Regions from separate parts of the Nitratireductor basaltis genome, predicted to be linked through region 3. Evidence: predicted binding sites of a transcription regulator. Region 3 holds the regulator's gene; each other region holds the start of a gene.

Region 1 (2,265 bases), on a different contig from region 3:
CCACCAGCGGGGTGTAGCGGTCGCACCAGTCCGCCAGACCTTCCAACAGGCGCTGGTCGGCCGGTCGATCAGCTTCAATCACTTCCAGCGAGGGGTGCATTGCGCGCGCATCGGCAATGCCCATGCCCCGGCTCAGTCCTGCAGCCTGTGCCTTCTCATCAAGAGCCAGGATGCGCTGGGCATTGTTCTGGCGCTCGCTGATGACAAGCGGCAATGCCTCAGCCGGAACGGCGTTCATCCGCCAGCGGGCGCCATGTCTGCGGCGCAGGATCCGATCCGTTGAAAGACGCGGAAAATACAGCGCCAGTATCCGGCGTCTGCCCCCTGTTCCTTGCGTCTTCGGGTGCGGCTCTTTCCTGAAAAGTGAAGTCATCTGCGTTCCATTCCAGCCAATAGGTTCCGGTCCTGCCGGAACGGCTTTTCCTCAGTTCCACCTGAAATGCAGGCGGGCCAATGGAGCGCGGCAGGGCATTTTGGCCGATGCGGCGGAAAGTGGAGGGGGCGGGGGAGATGCACAGCCTGACCAGAGCAGCGCTGGGCTGTCCGGCTTCTTCCTTCGGGCTTGAATGGCGAATGAGGAAAAGCGGCATGAAGGCCCGTTCCGCGCGATGGCGAAGCCGCCGTGTGGCGGTCAGATCAAGTCGTGCAGGAGCGCCTTTCAATTCCAGAAAAACGGCTGAAAATGCGCCGGCCTTCGTTGCTTCCTCGGCAATCCAGAGTGCATCTTCAATCCTGGGGGCGTGAGCCAGGAGAAGTTGCTCTGCGGACAGGGCGAAGAAATGCTCAAGCCCCAGCGCATAAGGAAAACCTGTTTCGAAGAAGGTCTCATCCAGCCCCACCCACAAAACCTGCCGGGCGTTGCTTGAGGTCTTGCGGGAGGCTCTTGCGGCCAGGGCAAGGGCAAAGCCGCTCACTGCACCGCTATCCCTGCTCTGACTGCCGGAAATGTCTATCAGCGTGGGCTGCTGGTCACCCAGGGCAGCATCCAGCGCATCCATCCCGCTGTCGATCGCCAGGCAGGGGCGGCCATTGCGGCGCAAAACCGTGGATCCACCCTGAGAGGCAGGCTCCAGCTGTTCAGGCAGCTGGCCTTCAATGCTGGCTATCTTCTGACGCAAGGCATAAAGGGTGCCCTGCGCCATGACATCGGGTGCCATGCCGTTCACTCCCGGCTCATTTGTTCCTGTTATGTTCCTATCGATTCCAGAGGGGCGTCAGAGAGTCAAGAAGGATTTTATTCCTCTTTGGGAAAAGCTTCCGCTACTCAAGGATCAGAGAGATCAGACTGCCTCTCGAAAGTTCGGTGCGAAACCGCTATATGGCCCTTCAACAGGACTAGTCATGGCACGCATCTATCAGACCCGAGCATGGTACAACCAGCTTTCCCCTTCCGTTTCCGAAATGGAACTCATGGCGCTGGAAACCTATGCGAATCTGCCGCAGGATTTTCGTGATCTCACAGGCGAGATCGTCATTCAGATAGCGGAATTTCCAAGCGAGGAGATCATGGATGATCTCGCGCTGGAGACTCCGTTCGATCTTCTGGGCCTGTTTGAGGGGCGCGGCATAGCCGAGCGCTGGAACCCTGCCACCGGCGAGGGGCCCAACCGCATCACGCTCTTCCGGCGCGCAATTCTCGATTACTGGGCAGAGAATGAGGAAACACTGGGCGACATCATCGCCCATGTGCTCATTCACGAGATCGGCCATCATTTCGGCCTGTCGGATGACGACATGGCCACGATCGAGGAAAATGTTGCCTGACAGGGCAGGCTTGGCCGCGAAGCGGGTCTATTGCTGTCCCAGCTTCATGTCGGGCGTGTATTCCTTGCCCGGCACTTCCTTGACCACGGCCTGGCCGCAGCGCATCACGCCTTCCTTGGCATCCCAAGCATAGGTCGGGCTGCCGTAAAGCTCCCAGCCCTTGTTCAAGGCAGCTGTCACCTTGTGGCAGAAAACAGCGTCATCGACTTCGGTGAGCAGGCGGTAAAGCTTCATTCTTCACTCTCTTCGGCTTCTTCCACGGCACGCGCCTGGGCAAGCAGGACTTCCGCCTGCTCCAGATGCAGCCGCTCCAGCATACGTCCGTTCAGCGAAACAACATTCGTATCCGCATTTTCGGGGCGGGAGAAGATGTCGACAATCTCCCTTGCTTCCATCACTTCCCGGGCCGTTGGCGCGAAAATGGCATTGGCTGGATAGACCTGCGCGGGATGGATCAGCGTCTTGCCGTCAAAGCCCATGGCGCGGGCTTCAGCGCATTCC
Region 2 (2,265 bases), 260 kb from region 3:
TAATTCAGCCCGAGCGTGACAAAACGGTCTTCGAATTCGCGCATCTGAAAGGAGGCACGCACCAGGATCGCCATGTCGTTGAGTGCGTGCTTCTTGCTCTGCAGTGCCTCGATTTCCTCGCCGATGGCGCGGGCTTCCTCCTCGGAATCCCATGATGCGTGAACCTGCACCTTGGGTTCGTCGGGGTCTGCCTGTTCGGTGAAAAGCGTTTTTCCCAGCCGGCCTTCATTATGGGCGATCAGGTGAGAGGCAGCGCCGAGAATATGCGAGGTCGAGCGGTAATTGCGCTCGAGCCGGATCACGGTTGCGCCCGGGAAGTCCTTCTCGAAGCGCAGGATGTTGTCCACTTCTGCGCCGCGCCAGCCATAGATCGACTGGTCGTCATCACCCACGCAGCAGACATTGACAGACTGGCCTTGGCGCTGGGCGAGCAGGCGCAGCCACATATATTGGGCGGTGTTGGTGTCCTGATACTCGTCCACGAGGATGTAGCGGAAGCGCTTGTGGTATTCCTTCAGCACATCCGGATATTCGCGGAAGATGCGGATCGGATGTAGCAGAAGGTCGCCGAAATCCACCGCATTAAGCGTTAGAAGGCGGTTCTGATAGGCCGCATACAGCTCGCGGCCCTTGCCATTGGCAAAAGCGCGCGCATCGCCCTCCGGAATTTCCTTTGGCGTCAGGCCCTTGTTCTTCCAGCCGTCGATCATCTGCGCGAACTGGCGCGCGGGCCAGCGCTTGTCGTCCAGCCCTTCAGCCTGGATGAGCTGCTTGAGCAGGCGGATCTGGTCGTCCGTGTCGAGAATGGTGAAGGAGGATTTCAAACCCACCAGTTCGGCATGGCGGCGCAGAAGTTTCACACCGATCGAATGGAAGGTGCCAAGCCACGGCATGCCCTCGATCGCTTCACCCACAAAAACGCCGATGCGCGTCTTCATTTCGCGTGCGGCCTTGTTGGTGAAAGTCACAGCCAGGATCTGCGAGGGATAGGCCTTGCCGGTCGCAAGGATGTGCGCGATGCGCGTCGTCAGAACGCGGGTCTTGCCCGTTCCTGCACCCGCCAGCACAAGGACAGGGCCCTCGGTGGTCTCCACGGCCTGGGCCTGCTCGGGGTTCAGGCCATCGAGATAGGCCTGTCGGGGAGCGGCACGGGCCGCCATGGCGCGCGCGGCAATGCCGCCGGCACGGGGAGCAGGTGCGGGTGCTGCATCTTCTTCGTCGAAGAAGGGGATATCATCAGGTGAACCGGACATAGGCTCCGCATATGGTGATTCGAGGTGCCAAGGGCAAACGTTTTCCTTTTGTACCGGTTCAGGTGGCAAGGTTAAAGGGCAGTACGCAGCACGAATGGCCCGAATTTCACGCCCGGGCGCTCGTTCTTGTGGAGCGACGGGCTATTGGCGCAGTTGTGCTGCGCGCTGAATGATCGCGCGACCGTAGATCAGGTCCATGGGTATCGGAGCATTTGAACGGCTAAGCTGGTAGAGCTCGTCATCGAGGCGCTTGAAGGCGCGCCAGAAGTCGTAGCTCGAGAAGGCTGGATCGTGGGCCAGCCGCTCGGACATCTCCTTCACATCGATCCTCACGAATGCCTCCTGCCGGTGCAGTTCCCGCGCCGGATACGAATCATTAACCGCAAGGAGGAGGATCATGCCGTGAGGCGTTAACCATCAAGTTTCTGGCAAGCCAAAGCTGTGCAAAGGATTTCATGGTCAATGGCAGGTAAAGAAGCATCTTGCCTTAACGATGTTCTTCCTCGCTGGCCTGTACCAGGGCGCGGTTATAGGCCCGCAGGGCATGAATATGGGTTGCCCAGGCAATGATGCGGGTTTCATCCCTCGGATCCACAACCGGCAGACGGTTGTGTCCGCCCTTGTCGAAGGCGCGCAGAGCCGCCTCCAGCGTATCGGTGGGTTTGAGGCTGGGCGACTTGTCGGGATCATAACCTTCAGGTTCGGCGTCGTCGGGCAGGGGATCCATGAAATCCATGACGCGCTTGTTCTGACCGAGGGCGCGGTGCGGGCCTTGCTGCAGGAAAAGCCCACGGGTTTCCAACTGCCAGTGGAACCAGGAATGGCCATGGATGGCCTGAGTGATGCCGTGAGCAACCGCAACGCAAAGCAGGAGCGCGATGGAAAGCGTGTAGCCGCCGGTCAGTTCGAATACGATCACCGTGGTCGATATGGGAGCGCCAAGCACAGCGCCTGCGACCGCACCCATGCCGAGGATGGCGTAAAGGCCTTCGCTGGAGGCAAGCTCGGGAAA
Region 3 (2,265 bases):
GATGAGCGGCGCGACCTGAGTGTCATCGGCGAGGCAGCCGCCGGAGCACGGTTTCCCGGCTCGATGGGCCAAGGTCAGGCCGTGCGCATATTCACCGGCGCTCCGGTACCGGACGGCGCTGACGCGGTACTCATCCAGGAAAATGCCGAATCCGTCAGTGACCGGACCATCCGCGCAGCAAAGCCTGTCGAACACGGTCGGCACATACGTCAGGCCGGCATGGATTTTCATGCAGGGGACCTGCTGCTTGAGCAAGGACGGCGGTTAGATCCGGGCGCATTGACCCTTGCTGCCTCCAGCGGACACGCAAGACTGCTCGTCCATCGCCGCCCGCGCGTTGCCGTGCTGGCGACGGGAAACGAGCTGGTAAACCCCGGAGAAACGACCGGCCAGGATTCCATCGTGGCATCGAACAGCTACGGTATTGCGGCAATCGCAAAGGAGGAAGGAGCGGAGATCATCGACCTTGGCATCGCTTCCGACAATGACCAGCACCTGTCGTCCCTGTTTGCCAAAGCGCGAGATACTGCAGCCGATATCCTCGTGACGCTTGGCGGCGCTTCGGTCGGCAAACATGATCTCGTGCGCGGGGCGCTCGCAGAAGCCGGAATGGAACTGTCGTTCTGGAAAGTGGCCATGCGCCCGGGCAAACCGCTGATCTCTGGCCGGATGGGCGCAATGCATGTGCTTGGCTTGCCCGGCAACCCGGTATCAAGCCTGGTCTGTGCCGAACTCTTTCTGCGCCCTCTTGTTGCGCATATGCAAGGGGCTCGGCATGAGCCCGACATGCGCAGCGCCGCGCTCGGTGCGCCCCTTCGCGCCAATGACGAGCGACAGGACTACATACGTGCGGTTGTTCGACACACGGCGGAGGGGATGATCGCAACGCCTTTCACCAGGCAGGACTCATCACAGCTTACTGCCTATGCGACTGCCAACTGTCTTATCATCCGCAAACCGCACGCGCCTGCCGCGAATACCGGTGACGACTGCCGAATTTTGATGCTGCATCGCTGATCCTGAGAAATGCCATTGCGGAACACAACTGGAACAGATAAATTATGTTCTGGTTTTGTTTATGACTGATTCTGGGAGTCGGCGATGCTGACACGCAAGCAGCACGAGTTGCTACTCTTCATCCATGAGCGTCTTAAGGAGACGGGCATACCGCCTTCATTCGACGAGATGAAGGAGGCTCTCGATCTGGCATCAAAGTCAGGCATTCACCGTCTCATTACCGCCCTTGAGGAGCGTGGTTTCATTCGCAGGCTGCCCAACAGGGCTCGTGCGTTGGAAGTGCTGCGGCTGCCCGATTCCATCGCGCCTGGCCTTCCAGGTAGCGCGCGCAGGTTCCAGCCGAGTGTTATCGAGGGAAGCCTCGGCAAGACATCCGAACCTGCCCGCCCGGCAGCACCCGCGTCAACGCCTGTTGAAGACAGTGGCGCCTACAGCGTGCCTGTCATGGGCCGCATTGCAGCCGGTGTCCCGATCGACGCGATACAACATCAGACCCACAGCATCACCGTACCACCCGACATGCTTTCGGGAGGGGAACATTACGCGTTGGAGGTCAAGGGCGACTCGATGATCGAAGCGGGCATCTTTGACGGCGACACGGTCATCATCAAGCATTCGAGTTCGGCCAATCCCGGTGAGATCGTCGTGGCACTGGTCGACGATGAGGAAGCCACACTCAAGAGGCTCAGACGCAAAGGCGCATCTATTGCGCTCGAAGCGGCCAATCCGGCCTATGAGACCCGGATCTTTGGGCCTGACCGGGTCAAGGTTCAGGGAAAGCTCGTTGGCTTGATCCGGCGCTATTGAGATCTGGTGGAGTTTTTTCCCTCAATCGCGCCTGTAGGGCGCGAGCCCTCGCGCTGCCCTGGAATATCGCCGATGTTCGTGCCAGGGCCGGTAAGGCATGTCGACGGCATAAGTAACATTTGCACCATTTGTCGCCCGTGCATCCATCTGGATTGAGGCAGCGCCGCGTCGGGCAAGATCCCGCTTCGTCAAGACCAATGTCCGTGCACCGCAGCGTGGTTCAACCGTCGCATCATCCAGAATGATTATTGCCGCCTTGCCACACCACTGCGCCACCTGAACCGGCTCATTCAGATGAGCAATCCAGGCTCCGCTGGGATGCTGGATGGCACAAGCGCCCTCACGACATGAAAATCCCCGGGCGGAGGTGGCTTCAGCACCATCATTATCCTGTAGAGGCTTGATCACACTCTCGATCATGAGCGCATGCTCCCAGTCACC

What was found. Region 3 encodes LexA, which represses DNA repair genes until DNA is damaged. Its sites were predicted from a motif close to TGTTCNNNNTGTGTTCNG; they were not measured.
Region 1: EL18_RS18225 (ImuA family protein) is a predicted target of LexA. The motif match lies at 1,179-1,196, and genes of this name have one in related genera.
Region 2: EL18_RS03585 (ATP-dependent helicase) is a predicted target of LexA. The motif match lies at 1,292-1,309, and genes of this name have one in related genera.

What each region holds. Positions count from the first base shown of each region.
Region 1 covers NZ_JMQM01000002.1:253,078-255,342, forward strand. Annotated here, with positions in the region: gene EL18_RS13590 (Y-family DNA polymerase) at 1-238, opposite strand, end outside; gene EL18_RS18225 (ImuA family protein) at 219-1,157, opposite strand; gene EL18_RS13600 (metallopeptidase family protein) at 1,342-1,764, shown strand; gene EL18_RS13605 (DUF1737 domain-containing protein) at 1,792-1,998, opposite strand; gene EL18_RS13610 (HpcH/HpaI aldolase/citrate lyase family protein) at 1,995-2,265, opposite strand, start outside.
Region 2 covers NZ_JMQM01000001.1:756,339-758,603, forward strand. Annotated here, with positions in the region: gene EL18_RS03585 (ATP-dependent helicase) at 1-1,253, opposite strand, end outside; gene EL18_RS03590 (hypothetical protein) at 1,395-1,586, opposite strand; gene EL18_RS03595 (chloride channel protein) at 1,741-2,265, opposite strand, start outside.
Region 3 covers NZ_JMQM01000001.1:1,019,816-1,022,080, reverse strand. Annotated here, with positions in the region: gene EL18_RS04860 (molybdopterin molybdotransferase MoeA) at 1-1,017, shown strand, start outside; gene lexA (transcriptional repressor LexA) at 1,102-1,824, shown strand; gene EL18_RS04850 (ComEC/Rec2 family competence protein) at 1,846-2,265, opposite strand, start outside.